Regions from separate parts of the Streptomyces sp. NPDC033845 genome, predicted to be linked through region 3. Evidence: riboswitches for the same ligand, from Rfam matches in the RefSeq annotation. Region 3 holds a riboswitch; each other region holds the start of a gene.

Region 1 (4,629 bases), on a different contig from region 3:
GCTGGGCCCGCAGTCCGACACCAGAGCACCGACAGGCCTCCCGTCCCACTCCGCGATGTACGCGGCGTTCTCGGTCGTGTAACGGCCACACACGGAGTCATAGCCGGACTCCCCTCCACGGCACTCCACGGCACCAGTCCCACGGAAGACACAGAAGCCGGCCCGCCGGGCTCCGGTCAGCCGGCCGGCGCCGGGGCCACCGCCGTGACGGGTTCCTGCAGTTCGGTGACCCACTCGGCCGGGTCCGCCGCGTGGTGCAGGGTCACCTCCCGCGGGTAGGCGGTGGACCGGTAGCCGTGGTCCTCGATCCAGCGGGCCAGCGCCTGCACGCTGCCCAGGACCTCGTCCATGCTGCCCCGGTGCACCAGGGTGGCGGCCCGCTCGACGGCGGGCAGCACCACGACCTCCACCCCCGGCACGGCGGTCGCCGAGGAACTGACCGGGAGGGCGGCGTGCACGGTCACCGCCCCCTCGGAGCCGCAGTCCTCGTAGTACGCCGTCCCCGGACCGGTCGGGAACACCCCGGCCGCGGCCAGCCGCCCGCACAGCTCCTCGAACAACGGGCCGACCACCGGGCCGACGGCGGCCGGTTCGAAACTCTCCACGACCGCGGTCAGCCGCGCCATCCGCATCGCGGGCAGGGTCTTCAGGACGATGTCGTGCTCGGGCATGTGCCCCTCGCTCTCGATGATCCGGAGCCTCCTCTCCACTCCGGCCAGCCGGCCGGCGGCCTCCGCCAAGGCCGTCTCCAGCTCGGCCCGCCGCAGCCGCAGCATCCCGCGCAGTTCCTCCGGCCCGACGTGCTCGTCGAGGATCTCCCGCACCTGGTGCAGGCCGAAACCGAGGTCCTTGAGCGCGATGACACGGTTCAGACGGGCGAGCTGCCCGGCCCGGTAGGACCGGTAGCCGCTGAACGGATCGACCCGGGCCGGGCGCAGCAGTCCGATGGCGTCGTAGTGACGCAACATGCGGACCGACACCCCGCCGAGTTTCGCGAAGTCTCCGATGGTGAACATGATGTCGTCACTCCAGGCCCTGACACGGTGTGAGGGTCAACCCTACGGTCCCGGATCCGACCGGGGCGGTCGAGGTCAGGCCAGGCTCGGCGGGGTGGACCTCACGGTGCCGTCCAGCGGCCGGACTCGCTGACGCAGAGGCCGACCACCTGGGGCGGAACGGGTCAGGTCAGCGTGCAACGCACCCCAGCGCACGTTCGGTCGATGGAGCACCCCTCCAGGCAGCGCGACGCAAGGACGCCGAACGCGGCCGCTCCACCGACCCGCCCGGCGTTCCTGCGCGGTCCCCCTGCCGGCACGGCGACCGGTCAGGCGCTCGTGCGGGGAGTGCGCCGTGGCCGGGGTGCGGCGTCGAGGAGTGCGGACAGTCGTCGGCCGTCGGGGGCGGCGTCGGTGGTGCAGGATTCGACCGTGGGCAGGGCAGCGACCTGTGCGAGGGGGGTGGTGTCCTCAGCGGCGCCGGGTACGTGGGCCAGGACGACGACGAGGACTTTCTGGTCCTGGTCGGCGAGGTGGATGCTGATGCGTTTGCCGCCGTCGGCGACGGCCGCCGCGGCGAGGGTGCGGACGGCGCAGGCCAGGTCGTTCTCGTCGAGTCCCGAGTAGGCCCAGGACCGGACGATGTCCACGGTCTGGGTGGCGGCCTTGGCGGGGGCCCACTGGTCGGAGCGGAAGGTGAGGCCGGCGGTGCGCCGGTTGCGGATGGTCATCCGCGGCGAGGGCAGACCCACCGCCGTCCTGGTCTGCGAGGTGGGTCGGGGCAGCTCGACCGGCTTCTTCGGGGGCGGTGGGCTCTTCGGCGGGAAGCTGGGCGGCAACTTCGGTCCCCGGTCCTGCACTTCGCTGCTCATGGAGCAACGGTACGCCTGGGCGAGGGCCGGGCGAAGGCATTCCAGCAGGTCCACGGGCTTATCCGGCGCCATCGGCGGGACGGCCGGACCGCTCGCCTCAAGGCGCCTTCCTGGCCGGGGTGCCCCGGGCCGCACCCCACCTCACCGTGGGCGGGCAACCGGGTCCGGTCCTGCCCGCAGGGGTGAACACCCGGTGGATTCCGTCTCGGCAGTCAGAGCGACCACCGAGCAGATCACCGTCCAGGTGACCTGCAACACCACGGACGACCAGGGAAGGCCTCAGCACATCGTGGGCACTCAGGTGTTCGCACCCTGGCCCGGATCCGACACGGGAGCGTACACCTCATCACCGGCCTCACAGGAGGCGGTGTCGTTGCGGGGACTGAAAACCCCGTCCCCATGGTCATTACCCAGGCATGGGCACCGGCTCAAGACGCGCACGCCCCGCGGACCGCCTCCCGGTCGCACCGTCAGGCGCGGGGCGACGTCCGGTGGCCAGGGAGTCCTGCGGCGGCACCGATGTGACCACCGGTGATCGCCGAGCACTGACTGCGGGGCCGTGTGCCATCGGATCGATCACGGAACGTCTCATTCCCGCGTCTGAATGGTGGACGTCACTCGCCGCTGGACGAGATCGCCCCCTACTCTGACCGGGCAGCTGGTTCGCCCCGTCCGCCAGGCGGGATGCGTCGTAAGAGGGAACCCGGTGGGAATCCGGGACTGCCCCGCAGCGGTGAGCGGGAACGACCGCCGTCATAAGCACTGGGACCGGACAACGGTCCTGGGAAGCGACGGCCAGTAGGTGCCCGCCGGGAGACCGGCAGGCGTGCCCGCGAGTCCGAAGACCTGCCCGTTGCCCGCACGCGGACGATTCCGTGTGCGGACATCCCGGTGACCTCGTGGGCGGGTCGGCGTACACAGCGAGCGGCACGAGCGGCCTTGGTTCCGCGTCGTGGTCCGTGCGTTCTGTCGTTCCCTTCGCGTCCGCGTCCCGTTGCCGGGGCGTTTTCTGGACACATCTCGCGAAGGAGAGTTCCGTGACAGCGAAGCCCGCAGCCGCGGCATCACGAGCCACCGTGTACGGCTACCCCCGCCAGGGGCAGAACCGCGAACTGAAGAAGGCGATCGAGGGCTACTGGAAGGGCCGTGTCACCGCCGACGCCCTCCACGCCACCGCCGCCGAACTGCGCCGAACCAACTGGCAGCAGCTGGCCGACGCCGGTATCCACGAGGTGCCGACCGGCGACTTCTCGTACTACGACCACGTGCTGGACACCAGCGTCATGGTCGGCGCTGTCCCCTCCCGCCACCGTGCGGCGGTCGCCGCCGACGCCCTGGACGGGTTCTTCGCCATGGCGCGCGGCACCCAGGACGTGGCGCCGCTGGAGATGACCAAGTGGTTCGACACCAACTACCACTACCTGGTCCCCGAACTCGGCCCCGACACCGTCTTCACGGCCGACTCCAGCAAGCAGGTCGCCGAGCTGAAGGAGGCACTGGCCCTGGGCCATGACGCCCGCCCCGTGCTGGTCGGTCCGGTCACCTACCTGCTGCTCGCCAAGCCCGCGCCGGGGGTGGCCGCCGACTTCCAGCCGATCACCCTGCTGGACCGGCTGCTGCCCGTCTACGCGGAGGTCCTGGCCGACCTGCGGGCCGCCGGTGCCGAGTGGGTGCAGCTGGACGAGCCGGCGCTGGTGCAGGACCGCACCCCGGCCGAGCTGAACACCGCCGCCCGCGCCTACCGCGACCTCGGCGCGCTGACCGACCGGTCCAAGCTGCTGGTGGCCTCCTACTTCGGCCGGCTCGGCGACGCCCTCCAGATCCTCGCCGCCTCCCCGGTCGAGGGTCTGGCCCTCGACTTCACCGAGACCGGCGCATGCAACCTGGAGGACCTCGCCGCCGTCGGCGGCCTGCCCGGCAAGCGCCTGGTGGCGGGCGTGGTCAACGGCCGCAACATCTGGATCAACGACCACCAGAAGTCCCTGACCACCCTGGGCACCCTCCTGGGCCTGGCCGACCGGGTCGACGTCGCCGCCTCCTGCTCCCTCCTGCACGTCCCGCTGGACGCCACCGCGGAGCGCGACATCGACCCCCAGATCCGGCGGTGGCTGGCCTTCGCCCGCCAGAAGACCACCGAGATCGCCACCCTCGCCCGCGGCCTGTCCCAGGGCACCGACGCGATCACCGCGGAACTCTCCGCCAACCGCGCCGACCTCGCCTCCCGCGCGAACTCCGCCATCACCCACGACCCGGCCGTCCGCGCCCGCACCGCGGCCATCACCGACGCCGACGGACGCCGCGCCCAGCCGTACGCCGAACGCACCGCGGCCCAGCGCGCCCACCTCGGCCTGCCCCTGCTGCCCACCACCACGATAGGGTCCTTCCCCCAGACCGACGAGCTGCGCGTGGCCCGCGCCGACCTGCGCGCCGGCCGGATCGACGCCGCCGGGTACGAGGCACGGATCAAGGCGGAGATCGAGGAGGTCGTCTCCTTCCAGGAGAAGACCGGCCTGGACGTCCTGGTGCACGGCGAGCCCGAACGCAACGACATGGTCCAGTACTTCGCCGAGCAGCTCACCGGCTACGTCGCCACGCAGCAGGGCTGGGTCCAGTCCTACGGCACCCGCTACGTCCGCCCGCCGGTCCTGGCCGGGGACATCTCCCGCCCCGAACCGATGACGGTCCGCTGGACCTCCTACGCCCAGTCCCTGACCGCGAAGCCGGTCAAGGGCATGCTGACCGGCCCGGTCACCATGCTCGCC
Region 2 (4,629 bases), on a different contig from region 3:
CAGTACGTAGTGGTCGCCCTGGCGTTCGGCCCGGGTGCGCAGCGCGGCGGCGTCGGAGCCGGCTCCGGGTTCGGTGAGGCAGTAGCTGCCCAGGGTCTCGGCCGAGCAGAGGCCGGGGAGCCAGCGGGCGCGCTGTGCGGGGTCGCCGTAGCGGTCGATCATCCAGGCGACCATGTTGTGGATGGAGAGGTAGGCGGCGATGGAGGGGCAGCCGGTGGCGAGGGTCTCGAAGACGAGGACGCCGTCGCTGCGGGAGAGGCCCGAACCGCCGTGTTCCTCGCGGACGTAGACCCCGCCGAGGCCGAGCGCGGCGGCCCGGCGGAGCACGTCGACGGGGAAGTGCTTGGTCTGGTCCCAGAGGACCGCGTGGGGGGCCAGCTGCTCCTGGGCGAAGTCGAGGGTGACCTCGGCCAGGGCCAGTTGGTCCTCGGTGAGGGTGGTGGTCACTTCGGTCACCCCATCGTGGGGATGGTGAAGCTCGCGCCCTCCTTGACCCCGGAGGGCCAGCGCGAGGTGACGGTCTTGGTGCGGGTGTGGAAGCGGATGGAGTCGGGGCCGTGCTGGTTGAGGTCGCCGAAGCCCGACCGCTTCCAGCCTCCGAAGGTGTGGTAGGCGACGGGGACGGGGATGGGCACGTTGACGCCGACCATGCCGGCGCCCACCCGGCGGGTGAACTCGCGGGCGGTGTCCCCGTCGCGGGTGAAGATGGCCACGCCGTTGCCGTAGGGGTGCTCGGTGGGCAGGCGCAGCGCTTCCTCGAAGTCGGCGGCGCGGACCACGGACAGGACGGGGCCGAAGATCTCCTCGCGGTAGATGCGCATCTGCGGGGAGACGCGGTCGAAGAGGGTGGCGCCGGCGAAGTAGCCGTTCTCGTGGCCTTCGAGGGTGAATCCGCGGCCGTCGACGACGAGTTCGGCCCCTTCGCCCGCGCCGATGTCCACGTAGCGGCGGACCCGGTCGAGGGCGTCCCGGCTGACCAGGGGGCCGAAGTCTGCCTCGGGGTCGTCGGAGCGGCCGATCCTGAGGGTGGCGATGCGCTCCTTGAGGGCGGCGACGAGCCGGTCGGCCGTCTCCTCGCCCACGGGTACGGCGACGGCGATGGCCATGCAGCGCTCGCCGGCCGAGCCGTAGCCTGCGCCGATGAGGGCGTCGACGGCCTGGTCGAGGTCGGCGTCCGGCATCACGATCATGTGGTTCTTGGCGCCGCCGAAGCACTGGGCGCGTTTGCCGTGGGCGGCGGCGGTGGCGTAGATGTGCGCGGCGATCGGGGTCGAGCCGACGAACCCGAGGGCCTGGACCCGCGGGTCCTCCAGGAGGGTGTCGACGGATTCCTTGCCACCGTTGACGACATTGAGGACGCCGGGCGGGAGGCCGGCCTCCAGGAACAGTTCGGCGAGGCGCAGCGGTACGGAGGGATCGCGTTCGGAGGGTTTGAGGACGAACGCGTTTCCGCAGGCCAGGGCGGGTGCGGCCTGCCAGAGGGGGATCATGGCGGGGAAGTTGAAGGGGGTGATGCCGGCGACGACGCCGAGCGGGACCCGCAGTGAGTGCACGTCGATGCCGGTGCCCGCGTTGTCGGTGAACTCCCCCTTGAGGAGGTGCGGAATGCCGGCGGCGAACTCGACGACTTCCAGGCCTCGTTGGAGGTCCCCGTGGGCGTCGGCGACAGTCTTCCCGTGCTCGGAGGAGAGCAGTCGGGCCAGGTCCTCCCGCTCTCCCTCGACGAGTTGGAGGAAGCGGAGCAGGACCCGGGCCCGCCGCTGCGGGTTCCACTGGCCCCATTCCGCCTGCGCCTCCTGGGCGTTGGCGATGGCGGCTTCGGTGTCGGCCCGTCCTGCCAGGGGGACGCGGGCCTGGACGGTACCGGTGTTCGGGTCGTACACGTCGGCGTAGAGCCCGGAGGTGCCGGGGGTGTGCTTTCCGCCGATGAAGTGGGTGAGTTCACGGACCATGGGTGCCTGCTCTCGTCAGGTGGGATCCGGGGATGGCACGGCGAGCCGGCGGACGGCACCCGGATGGGGGTGCGCCGCTGCGGAAGGCCGTGGGAACTACGAGCGCACGGAAGTGGTGGGGGTGCGCTCCGCCGGATCACCAGGGTCGTGGGTACAAACCGGTGCCATGCGTGTCTGCTCCATCCTCGTGGACAACACGGAACAATCCGCGGCCGGTATCCTGACTCCCGGATCCCCGCGTGCCGCCCGCCTTCCCGACAGACCTCGTCAGTGGCGTGTGGATGGCAGCACACTCCCCGGTCACAGTGGCGGGACCGTGCCGGTTTCTCACCGGCTTCCCTGCACCGCGGACCTTGTGCCACGAACATATAGTTGGACGTCCTAGTAAGTCCAGGGCCTCCGGCCACGTGCCTGCCTCGGGACATGCCGCGCGTCCGCCCTCGCGCCATGCCGCGCCTACCCTCAAGGGATGCGCATCGTCTCGCTGCTCCCGGCGGCCACGGACCTCGTGGCGGACCTCGGACTCGCCCGTGACCTGGTCGGACGCACCCACGAATGCGACTGGCCACCCGCCGAGGTCGCCTCCGTCCCCGTCATCACCCGCGCCGGGTTCGACCCGGACGAACTCAGCAGCCGGGAGATCTCCGAGGCGGTCGGCGGGGCCGCCCACTCCGGGTCCTCCCTCTACACCCTGGACACGGAGGCCCTCGCCGCGCTCGCGCCGGACGTGCTGCTCACCCAGGACCTGTGCGAGGTCTGCGCGGTGTCCTACCGGGCCGTCTCCCGGGCCGTGCGGGTCATGGACACCGGACCCCGGGTGCTGAGCCTGGAACCGAAGACCCTGGACGACGTACTGGACTGCCTGGTCACCGTGGGGGACCTGCTCGGGGTGCGGGAGCGGGCCGAGCGGCGGCGCACCGAACTGCGGGGGCGGCTGGACGAGGTCCGCCGGCTCACCGCCGGCCGGGACCGGCCGCGGGTGGTCGCCGTGGAATGGCTGGACCCGCTGTGGCCGGCCGGCCACTGGGTCCCGGAGCAGATCGCCGCCGCGGGCGGCGAGGCCCTCCTGGCCGCGCCCGGCGAACACACCAGGCCCATGACCTGGGATGCGGTGCGGGCCGCACGCCCGGACGTGGTCCTCGTCCTGCCGTGCGGCTTCCCGCCCGGGCGGACCCTGTCGGAGATCGGGCTCCTGACCGGGCTGCCGGGCTGGGCGGAGCTGCCCGCCGTACGGGCCGGGGAGGTGTGGGTCCTGGACGGTCCCGCGTACTTCAACCGGCCGGGCCCGCGCGTGGTCCGCGGCGCCGAGGTCCTCGCCCACGTCCTGCACGGCGTACGGGCCGGGGACCCGGTGACCGGGGCGGAGGCGCGGCGACTGGGCCGGGTCTGAGTCCTCGTCAGACCCGGTCGGGGGCCACGGGGTAGGGGATGAAGGTGCTGCTGTTCTCGTCGACGGCCAGGGTCCGGCCGAGTGGCGGGACGGCGCGCTGGGGGCAGTCGAGGCGTTCGCAGAGCCGGCAGCCCATGCCGATGGGGGTGGCCGCCGCCGTGTTGTCCAGGTCGAGGCCGTCGGAGTAGACCAGCCGGGAGGCGTGCCGGATCTCGCAGCCGAGGCCGATGGCGAAGGTCTTGCCGGGCTCGCCCCAGCCGCCCCGGTGCCGGGTCACGGCCCGGGCCGTCCACAGGTACCGCTGGCCGTCGGGCATGGCGGCGACCTGGACGTGGATGCGCCCGGGGGCGGCGAAGGCCTCGTAGACGTTCCACAGCGGGCAGGTGCCGCCAGCCCGGGAGAAGTGGAATCCGGTGGCCGACTGCCGTTTGGACATGTTCCCGGCCCGGTCGACCCGCACGAAGGAGAAGGGGACCCCGCGCAGCCTGGGGCGTTGCAGGGTGCTGAGCCGGTGGCAGACCGTCTCGTAGCCGAGCCCGAAGTGGTCGGTGAGCCGCTCGATGTCGTACCGGAACTCCTCGGCGGCCCGGTGGAAGGCCTGGTACGGCAGGATCAGGGCGGCGGCGAAGTAGTTCGCGATGCCGATCCGGGCCAGCCCGTGGGCCGGGGAGCCGGGCGGGAAGTCCTCTGCGGCCAGCCGGTCCAGCTCGGCTCCGTGTTCCAGGAGGGCGAGCTGGGTGGCCATCCGGAAGGCCTGCTGGCCGGGGCGGAGCCGGCCGGACAGGTGCAGGACGCGGGCCTCCGCGTCGTAGTGGTGGAGGCGGTCGGAGCCGGATCCGAGACGGATCCCGTGGTGGCCGGTAAGCCGGTCCGACAGCACCCGGAGCACCTCTCCGGGGCGGAGGCCGATCTCGCGGGCCAGGTTCTCGGCGGCGAGGTCGGTGTCGTGGAGGTAGTTCCGGCGGCGGTAGAAGAACTCCCGGATCTCCTCGTGCGGTGAGCGCGGTGCGCGCGGTGTGCCCGGGGTTCCGTTCCGTCCGTCCCCGTCCGCGCCTTCGGCCAGCCGCTCCGCGAGGAGCTGGCTCCGGCGGCCCAGGTCCAGCAGCACGGAGGCCACGGCCGGCATCCGGGTGGCCAGTTCGGCGAGGTCGGAGGGGGAGACCCGGGCTTCGGCGACCTCACCGGCCAGGGCCTCGCGGAGGTCGGCGACCAGGCGGCTGGTGTCGCGTTCGGAGAAGAACCCGGGGTCGACGCCGAAGGCCTCGGTGAGCCTCAGGAGCACCGGCA
Region 3 (4,629 bases):
CGGGCAGCGCGGTCTGGTTCGCGGTCCGGTTGGAGGCGTCCTTGAAGGTCATCCAGCCCTGGCCGGTCTGCGCGAGGGTGCGCATCATGCGGCCGTACAGCTCGCGGGCCGGCATGGTCTTCTTGGCCAGCCCGGCATCCTCGGCCTTGCGGTAGGCCTCCTCGAACTCGGCGCCGTACAGGTCGACCAGCTCGGGCACGTCGGCCGGGGAGAACAGCGACCAGTCGGCGTCGGCGTTGACCCGGCGCATGAACTCGTCCGGGATCCAGTGCGCCAGGTTCAGGTTGTGGGTGCGGCGCTGGTCCTCGCCGGTGTTGTCGCGGAGCTCCAGGAACTCCTCGATGTCCGCGTGCCAGGTCTCCAGGTAGACGGCGGCGGCGCCCTTGCGGCGGCCGCCCTGGTTCACCGCGGCCACCGAGGCGTCCAGGGTCTTCAGGAACGGCACGATGCCGTTGGAGTGGCCGTTGGTGCCGCGGATCAGCGAACCGCGGGCGCGGATCCGGGAGTACGAGAGGCCGATGCCGCCGGCGTGCTTGGAGAGCCGGGCGACCTGGTGGTAGCGGTCGTAGATGGAGTCCAGCTCGTCCAGCGGGGAGTCCAGCAGGTAGCAGGAGGACATCTGCGGGTGCCGGGTACCGGAGTTGAAGAGGGTGGGGGAGGACGGCAGGTAGTCCAGCCGGCTCATCAGCCGGTAGAGCGAGGCCACTTCCTCCACGGCCGTGACGGACTCGTCCGCGGCGAGGCCGCAGGCCACCCGGAGCATGAAGTACTGCGGGGTCTCGATCACCTGGCGGGTGATCGGGTGGCGCAGCAGGTAGCGGCTGTGCAGGGTGCGCAGGCCGAAGAAGCCGAAGCGGTCGTCCGCGCCCTCCGCGAGGGCGTGTTCGACCAGGGAGTCCAGCCGGGCGGCGTGGGTGGCGACGAACGCGGCGGTGCGGTCCGCGATCAGGCCCTCGCGGTGGCCGACGGCCACCGACTCGGCGAAGGAGCCGGAGCCCTGGCCGGCGGCCTCGTCGGCGACGGCCAGCGTCAGCAGACGGGCGGCGAGCCGGGAGTAGGCCGGGTCCTCGGAGATCAGCCCGGCGGCCGCCTCGGTGGCCAGACCGCGCAGCTCGGCCTCGTCCGCGGCGGCGCTGCGGCCGCGCAGGGCGGCGGCGGCGACCCGGCCGGGGTCGGTGTCGGGCAGGTCGGCCGTCAGCTCGGTGAGAGTCCGCAGGAGTGCGGCCCCCGGCCCCTCGGAAGACGGGTCGGCGGACTCGGCGCGCGGTGCGGCAGGCGCGATGGTCACGGGGGGAGCTCTCCCTCGCTCGGCCCGGTCACCTACGGGAGCGGGGCGCGAGGAAGCACATGCGGGCGTGGCGGGAACGCGTTCACCACCGCATGGCGTCCACCGGCCCAACCGCGAGGCCCGGACGAATCGGCACCCGGACCGGGCGGCCAGGGCGCGCTGCGGGCAGGTGCTCGGACTCGAAGCGCGAAAGTGTGCGTTTCATACCGTTGCGGGACAGTTCCGGATTCGCACCGGATTCCCCTGCGGCGACAGCAGGCATGAGCATACATGTGGGGGGCCGCGGATGCGTGACCCCCCACATGTAGTGTCGGCGCGGCTACCGTACCGGCGCGTCCAGCTCCATTGCGTAGGTCCACAGTGGTACGGAGGGCAGCGGGGACCAGTCCCGATCCGGGGTCCGGACGAAGCCCAGCCGTTGGTAGATCCGGTGCGCCGAGGCCATCTTCGGCTGGGTGGAGAGCACCAGCCGGGTCACTCCCGGGAGCGCCCGGGCCCGCTCGGCGCAGGCCCGTACGAGGGCTTCGCCGGCACCCCGGCCGCGGCCCGCGGCGGCCACCGCGAGCATCCGGAACTCGGCCTCGCCGGGCCCGGCGATGTCGCAGAGCCGGCTCCCGGGGGCGGCGAAGGTCACACCGCCCAGCAGCCGCCCGTCGAGGACGGCCACCAGCACCTCCCCGTCGGCGGCCCGCCCGGCCACGTCCCGCAGCACCTTCTCGTAGTCGCTGTCCTCGCCGTTGAAGTCGAGCAGCCCGTCCCCGAGGTAGGCCTGCGCGGTGATCTCCCCCAGCTCGGCGTACTCGGCGGGATCCGCCGCCCTGATCACGATGTCCATGCCGTCGAGTGTGCCGGAAGCCCGAGGGCCCCCGCCGCGGGGTGCGGCGGGGGCCCTCGGCCGGGAGTGCGGGGGCGGCGGCGGGGTCAGCAGCAGTGGAAGCCCTCGCGGGGGTCGGCCTCGCGGGCGTCCGTGCGGGCCCGCTCGAAGGCCCGCCGGGTGGGCACCTCGGCCGCCGGGTCGTGGGCGCGCAGATGGGCCACGTGGCGGTCGTAGGCGGCCTCCCCGGAGAACTCCCGCAGGAAGTACCGGATCCGGCCCAGCACCCGCCGTACGGTCATGCCACCGGCTCCTGGACCTTGCCGCCGCCCGAGTCCAGCCCGGCGGCGGTGAGTTCGGCCCGCTCCTCGGGCGTGGGGAGCATCCCGGCCGGGGCGATGATCTTCGACTCGGTCCAGGGCACCTCGGAGAGGCGTACGGACCCGGGGTCGGCGACCGCCTTCAGACAGGTGCGCGCGGCGTCGACCAGCACCACGATGATCAGCAGCGCGAAGAGGGCGCAGAGCACCCCGTCCACGGTGGAGTTGGTGACCACGGTCCGCATGTCGTCCAGGGACTTCGCGGGAGCGATGATCTCGCCGGCGTCGATCCCGGTCTGGTACTTGTCGCGCTGGGCGAAGAACCCGACCTTGGGGTCGGCGGAGAAGATCTTCTGGTAGCTGGCGGTGAGGGTGACCGCCACGTCCCAGACCAGCGGGACCCCGGTGACCCAGGCCCACTTGAGCCGGCCGGACTTGACCAGCAGGGTGGTGCAGACGGCCAGGGCCACCGCGGCCAGCAGCTGGTTCGCGATCCCGAACAGCGGGAACAGCTGGTTGATGCCGCCCAGCGGGTCCTTGACCCCGACCCACAGGAAGTAGCCCCAGCCGCCGACGACCACGGCGCTGGCCAGCCAGACGCCGGGCTTCCAGCTGACGTCCTTGAAGGACTTGTGCACGTTGCCCAGGGTGTCCTGGAGCATGAAGCGGCCCACCCGGGTGCCCGCGTCGACCGTGGTCAGGATGAACAGGGCCTCGAACATGATGGCGAAGTGGTACCAGAACGCCTTCATGGAGGCGCCGCCGATGACGGCGGAGAAGATCTCCGACATGCCGAGTGCGAACGTGGGAGCGCCACCGGTGCGGGAGAGCAGGCTGGCCTCCTCCACGTCCTGGGCGGCCCGGGCGAGGGCCTCCGGGGAGATCGCGAAGCCCAGGCTCGTGACCGCCTCGGAGGCGGACTGGACGGTGGTGCCGACCACGCCGGCGGGGGAGTTGATGGCGAAGTAGAGGCCGGGCTCCAGGATGCAGGCGGTGATCACCGCCATCACGGCCACGAAGGACTCGGTGAGCATGGCCCCGTAGCCGATCATCCGGACCTGGGTCTCCTTCTGGATCATCTTCGGGGTGGTGCCCGAGGAGACCAGGGAGTGGAAGCCGGAGAGCGCGCCGCAGGCGATGGTGATGAAGACGAACGGGAACATCGAGCCCGCGAAGACCGGGCCGTCGCCGCGGGAGGCGAAGTCGGTGACCGCGGGCATCTTCAGGGTGGGCATCGCGATGAACACGCCGGCGGCGAGCAGCACGATGGTGCCCACCTTCATGAAGGTGGAGAGGTAGTCGCGGGGGGCGAGCAGCATCCAGACCGGCAGCACGGAGGCCAGGAAGCCGTACCCGACCATCCAGATGACCAGGGTCTCCTTCTCCAGGGTGAAGGTGTCGGCGAGCGAGGACTCGGCGACCCAGCCGCCCGCGACGATGGCGAGCAGCAGCAGGGCCACGCCGATGACGGAGACCTCGGTGACCCGGCCGGGCCGCAGCACGCGCAGGTAGAAGCCCATGAAGAGGGCGATGGGGATGGTCATGCCGATGGAGAAGACGCCCCAGGGGGAGTGCGCGAGGGCGTTCACGATCACCAGGGCGAGCACCGCCAGCAGGATGATCATGATGGCGAACACGGCGATCAGCGCGGCCGCGCCGCCCACCGGGCCGATCTCGTCCCGGGCCATCTGGCCGAGCGACCGGCCGTCCCGCCGGGTGGAGAAGAACAGCGTCACCATGTCCTGGACGGCGCCGGCGAAGATCACGCCGGCCACGATCCAGATGGTGCCCGGCAGATAGCCCATCTGGGCGGCGAGCACCGGGCCGACCAGCGGACCGGCCCCGGCCACGGCGGCGAAGTGGTGTCCGAACAGCACCCGGCGGTCGGTCGGGTGGAAGTCGACACCGTTGTCGAGGCGTTCCGCCGGGGTGGCCCGGGTGCGGTCCACCTTCAGCACGCGGTTGGCGATGAAGCGGGAGTAGAAGCGGTAGCCGATGGCGTACGAGCCGAGCGCGGCCGCGAGCAGCCAGGCGGCCGAGATCTCCTCTCCCCGGGAGAGGGCGAGCACCCCCCAGCCGACGGCGCCGACGAGGGCGAAGAGCACCCACACGGCGATCGACCGGGGACTGGTGCGGCGCCCGCCCCCGGATGCCTCGACTGTCCCTGTTGATCCCGGTTCCGACATGGCTCTCGTCCCCTCGTCGAT
Region 4 (4,629 bases), on a different contig from region 3:
GCCCGCCGGGGGCGCCACCCCCGCGTTGACCAGGGCGATCACGGCCATGGCCTGGGCATCGGACTGCCCGGTGGTGCGGAAGTCCCCCTTGGTCAGACAGCCGTCGACGGTGTCCCCGTCGCCGATGTCCCGCGGGCAGGCGTACTTCACCAGGTCCCCGAGCAGATCGCGGCCGCCGAACGCGCGCGGGTCCAGCCCGGTGGCCTCGGCCACCAGCGCCAGCCGTGCCGCGGCCGTGGCGTCGGGTATCGCGTCCCGGCCGTTCGGATAGGCGTACGCCTCGGTCTGCGCGGGGTCCGCGAGGAACTCCGCGGCCTTCCTGGCCGCCGGGCTCTTGCGGTCGGAGGCCGCCAGGGCGAACACCGCCTCGGTGGTGAGGAGGTGGTTGACGGTGGTGGACCCCTCGTCGACCACCCGCCCGTCCTTCACCCTGCCGCCGATCCAGCGGAGGGCGGCGGGCACGTCCACCGAGCCCGCGGGCACCTTGGGCGGGACCGTCGGGACCGCCGGGTCGGGGGTGCTGAACCCCCGGACGTCATCGGGGGTGAAGGAGGGCTTCCCCTTGGTGCCGCCGACGTCGGTGCCGCCGAACACCCAGGCCTCCACATCGCCGGCCTTCGGGTTCCGGGCCATCGACCCGAGCGGACTGTAGGTCCACTTCCGCTGCCCCGGCGAGGCGATCCAGTACGACCAGTAGGCGGTGGCCTGCGGGGTGAGCACGCAGGGCTCCTTGGCCGGGGTGGGGTACTGCCTGCCGCCCTGGAAGGACTTGAGCCCGATCCGGCAGATGAAGCCGGGGCCGTCGTGGACGGTGCCCGTGGTGGTGAACCCGGCGGTGTGCAGCAGTTCGTAGCCGGTGGTGGGGGTGGTGTCACAGCCCTTCTCCACCGTGCCGCCGAACGGCCGGAAGTCCACCGCGACCAGGGCCCCCTTGACCGGCGAGCACTTCGCGACGGGGTCGGCGCTCGCCGGGGTGGGGGCCGAGAGCAGGGCCGCGCCCGCCCCGAGCGTCAGGAAGGAGGCGGTCAGCAGGGACAGCAGCCGCCGCCCCGTCACGGGGCGCCGTGGCGCCCTCTGTTCGGTCCCCACCGCGGCCCTCGTCTCTGCCGGGCGGACGGGTGCGTGGCGGAAGGCCCCCGCACGGCTCGCTGCGCCATGGGGAGGCGGGGACGACCACACCGCAGTCCACGACGGCGCTCTTCGTACTGTGACCCGGCCCCAGGCAATCCGGCTCGCCCGGGAGATCCGGGCCCACGGTTGCGGGTCAGCGCCGGAATCGCACCGGCTTCCCCTGGGACTGAGCAGTTGTCACGCGGAATGGAACACCGATCCGTACGGCCCGTCAAGACCGGTCGGCTGGCGGTCGTTTCGCCGCTCGGGTAGCGTCCTGGGCTGCCACATGGGGGAATCCGGTGCGAATCCGGAGCTGACGCGCAGCGGTGTGGGACGGCGGGGGCCGTCTCCGAGCCCGAATGCCCATCCGGCGACGCAGTACAGGAAGCCGTACCACGCGTTCCGGGCGGCGGCTCTCCGGCCACGCCCCCGGCCGTGCCCCGTGCACGGACGCCCTCGGCGCGTCCGGAGCGGCCGGCGCCCGCCGATTCCAGGAGCAGGCCATGTCCCGTCCCCGTACCCCCCGCCGCCTCGCGCTCGCGGGACCCGCCGCCCTCGGCGCGTTCGCCCTCACCGTGCTGCCCGCCTCCGCGACCTCGACGCCGGCGCAGATCGCCACCTCGAAGACCAACGGCGTCGCCTACCTCAGGTCCCTCCAGGCGCCCAGCGGCGCCTACGCCGGCTCAGGACTCTCCAACGAGTGGGCGTTCAGCGCCCTCGCCGCCGCCGGTACGGCCGTGGTGGACGTCACCCCCGGCGGGGACACCACGAAGAACGCCCGCACCGTCTACCGGAACCTGCTCTCCACGGCGGCCTGGCCCTCCGCCTCCCCGGTGGTCACCGACTACGAGCGCGCCGCCCTCAACGCGTACGCGGCCGGCATCGACCCGGCCCGGGTCTCCGCCTCCCGCAATCTGATCGCCCACGTCTACTCCTACTGGCAGACCGCCGAACCCGGCTACTTCGGCCCCTCCTCGAACTTCAACGGCACCGTGTTCGCCGCCCTCGCGCTCGGCGGGGCGAAGACCCAGGGCGGCACGGCCCGCGTCCCCCAGAAGCTGACCGACGCGCTGGTCTCCCGGATTCGCGCCAACCAGCACGTGGACGGCGGCTGGACCTACCAGAAGGGCGAGGGCAACCCCACCGTCCTCAACGCCCCCGGCGACGTCGACATGACCGGCGCCGCCATGGCCGCCCTCTGCGCCTCCGGGATACCCGCCGGCGACCCGGACCTCGTCCAGGCCAAGAACTTCCTCAGGACCACCCTGGTGTCGTCCACCGGCGCCTTCAACTCCCTTTACGGGGTCAACACCAGCTCCAACGGCTGGGCCGTCGCCGGGCTCAACGCCTGCGGCATCAACCCGCAGACCGGGGACTTCCTCACCGCCTCCGGGAAGACCCCGATCGACTTCCTGATCGCCAACCAGTTCAACCCGGCCGGCGGCTTCAAGTACAAGCCGGCCGACACCGCGCCCACCGCCTACGCCTCGATCGACGCCCTCCGCGCGGTCGCCGGCGGCGGCTTCACCACCGCCCCGCCGACCCCGGTCACCCCCGGAGCCCCCAAGTGGGTCGCCCAGCCGACGTTCACCGCCGGCACGACCACCCGGCTGGCCCTGACCGTGGACGACGGGGCCGGCGGCCTCAAGGCCTGCTCGGTCACCCTCACCCCGACCGGCACCACCAGCACCCTCGGGGACGTACTCGCCGCCGCCACCGGCGCCGCCGCTCCGGCCGGCTGCGTCACCAGCGTGACCCCGGCCTCCGGCACCGGCACCATCACCGCCGTCAACGGCAAGGCCAACAGCGGCTCGAACACCTGGAAGGTCAGCGTGGACGGCTCCGCGTTCGCCGGAGCCGCCCGCAACAAGGTGATCAACGTGGGCGACACCATCGCGCTCCGCTGGGGCGCCTGACCCGCCACGCCCGGTCCGGACCCCCGGCCGGCGGGGGCCCGTACCAGGCGGCGGCCGCGGCCGGATCAGGCGCCGACGTCCCGGCTCCGGTAGTCCTCCAGGGTCTCGCGCCGGACCAGCAGCCTGGCCTCGCCCGCATGGGCGGCGACCACCGCCGGCCGGCCGACCAGGTTGTAGCCGGAGGCCATGGACAGCTGGTAGGCCCCCGCCACCGGCACGGCGAGCAGATCGCCCGGGCGGACGTCGCCCGGCAACTCCACGTCCGCGGCGAGCACATCACCCGCCTCGCAGTGCCGGCCGACCACCGTGGCCACGGCCGCCCCGGCCGTCGAACTCCGCCCCAGCAGCATGGGCGCGTAGCGCGCCCCGTACAGCGCGGGCCGCGGGTTGTCGGCCATCCCGCCGTCCACGGCGACGAACAGCTTCCCGCCGCCCCGCTTGACGCTGAGCACCCGGTAGAGCGCGACCCCGGCCGGGCCCACCACGGCCCGCCCCGGCTCGACGGCCAGCCGGGGCACCGCCAGCCCGGCCGCGGCGCAGCCGGCGACCAGTTCGGCGCGCATCCGCCGGGCGAGCGCGGCGGGGTCGAGGGACGGTTCGCCCGGCCGGTAGGCGATCCCGTGACCGCCGCCCATGTCCAGCTCGGGCAGCACCACCCCGTGGGCCTCGCGGATCCTGGCCATCAGCCCGACCATCCGGCGCAGCGCCACCAGATAGGGCTTGACCTCGGTGATCTGGGATCCGATGTGACAGTGCAGACCGGTCAGTTCGAGCCGCGGCTGTCCCAGGATCCGGCTGACGGCGTGCCGGGCGCCGCCGTCACCGAGGGAGAGCCCGAACTTCTGGCCCTCGGTGCCGGTGCGGATCTTGTCGTGGCCGCCGGCCGAGACGCCGGGGACCACCCGCACCAGCACCTTCTGACGGCCGCCCGGCCCGACGGCGGCGGCGATCCGGGCGATCTCGGACGGGCTGTCGATCACGATCCGGCCCACCCCGAGCCGCAGCGCGGACGCCAGGTCCTCCGGGGACTTGGCGTTGCCGTGCAGCACGATCCGCTCCGGAGGGAACCCGGACGTGACGGCGAGTTCCAGCTCCCCGGCCGAGCACACGTCCAGGCCGAGCCCCTCCTCCCGGACCCAGCGGACCACGGCACGGGAGAGGAACGCCTTGGCGGCGTACAGCACGTCCGCGTCCGGGAAGGCCGCGCGGTAGGTCCGGCAGCGGTCGCGGACCTCGCCCTCGTCCAGGACGTAGACGGGGGTGCCGAACCGGTCGGCGACCTCGGTCAGGGGCACTCCGGCCACGGCCAGGCCGCCGTGCGGCAGCGGGGTCGCGGAGGCAGGCCAGACGGACGGGCCGCCGGCACCGGCGGGAGCCTGCGGGAGTACGGCGACGGTCATGTCCCGCCCCCTCAGACCGTACGGCCGGTCCGGGCGGCGGTGCGGGCCGCCGGCTCCGGCGGGGTCCCGGCGCGGGCGCGGTCCGCCGCGCCGGCCGGGGGAGCGGTGAGGGCCGGATCGACGGTCAGCAGGGACGCGCCGAGCGGCCGGGCCAGGGCGCGGAGCGCCGCCCCGGAGAGCCGGATCCAGGGCTGGTCCGG

Evidence for each region. A riboswitch is a leader RNA that binds a small molecule or an ion and turns the genes downstream of it on or off. The one in region 3 is predicted to bind cobalamin.
Region 1: another riboswitch for cobalamin. It lies ahead of metE (5-methyltetrahydropteroyltriglutamate--homocysteine S-methyltransferase); the one in region 3 lies ahead of ACZ50K_RS08535 (ribonucleoside-diphosphate reductase subunit alpha).
Region 2: another riboswitch for cobalamin. It lies ahead of ACZ50K_RS14980 (CoA-acylating methylmalonate-semialdehyde dehydrogenase); the one in region 3 lies ahead of ACZ50K_RS08535 (ribonucleoside-diphosphate reductase subunit alpha).
Region 4: another riboswitch for cobalamin. It lies ahead of ACZ50K_RS12200 (prenyltransferase/squalene oxidase repeat-containing protein); the one in region 3 lies ahead of ACZ50K_RS08535 (ribonucleoside-diphosphate reductase subunit alpha).

What each region holds. Positions count from the first base shown of each region.
Region 1 covers NZ_JBVIRI010000006.1:142,364-146,992, reverse strand. The annotation lists partial or broken gene ACZ50K_RS15390 (GNAT family N-acetyltransferase) at 1-84, opposite strand, end outside; gene ACZ50K_RS15385 (MerR family transcriptional regulator) at 177-1,016, opposite strand; gene ACZ50K_RS15380 (hypothetical protein) at 1,325-1,867, opposite strand; cobalamin riboswitch at 2,510-2,735, shown strand; gene metE (5-methyltetrahydropteroyltriglutamate--homocysteine S-methyltransferase) at 2,905-4,629, shown strand, end outside.
Region 2 covers NZ_JBVIRI010000006.1:52,266-56,894, reverse strand. The annotation lists gene ACZ50K_RS14985 (acyl-CoA dehydrogenase family protein) at 1-447, opposite strand, end outside; gene ACZ50K_RS14980 (CoA-acylating methylmalonate-semialdehyde dehydrogenase) at 453-1,952, opposite strand; cobalamin riboswitch at 2,146-2,316, opposite strand; gene ACZ50K_RS14975 (ABC transporter substrate-binding protein) at 2,422-3,342, shown strand; gene ACZ50K_RS14970 (short-chain fatty acyl-CoA regulator family protein) at 3,350-4,629, opposite strand, start outside.
Region 3 covers NZ_JBVIRI010000003.1:323,520-328,148, reverse strand. The annotation lists gene ACZ50K_RS08535 (ribonucleoside-diphosphate reductase subunit alpha) at 1-1,288, opposite strand, end outside; cobalamin riboswitch at 1,436-1,556, opposite strand; gene ACZ50K_RS08530 (GNAT family N-acetyltransferase) at 1,608-2,123, opposite strand; gene ACZ50K_RS08525 (CstA-like transporter-associated (seleno)protein) at 2,210-2,404, opposite strand; gene ACZ50K_RS08520 (carbon starvation CstA family protein) at 2,401-4,608, opposite strand.
Region 4 covers NZ_JBVIRI010000004.1:564,458-569,086, forward strand. The annotation lists gene ACZ50K_RS12195 (prenyltransferase/squalene oxidase repeat-containing protein) at 1-1,089, opposite strand, end outside; cobalamin riboswitch at 1,360-1,498, shown strand; gene ACZ50K_RS12200 (prenyltransferase/squalene oxidase repeat-containing protein) at 1,617-3,029, shown strand; gene lysA (diaminopimelate decarboxylase) at 3,095-4,429, opposite strand; gene ACZ50K_RS12210 (SAV_915 family protein) at 4,441-4,629, opposite strand, start outside.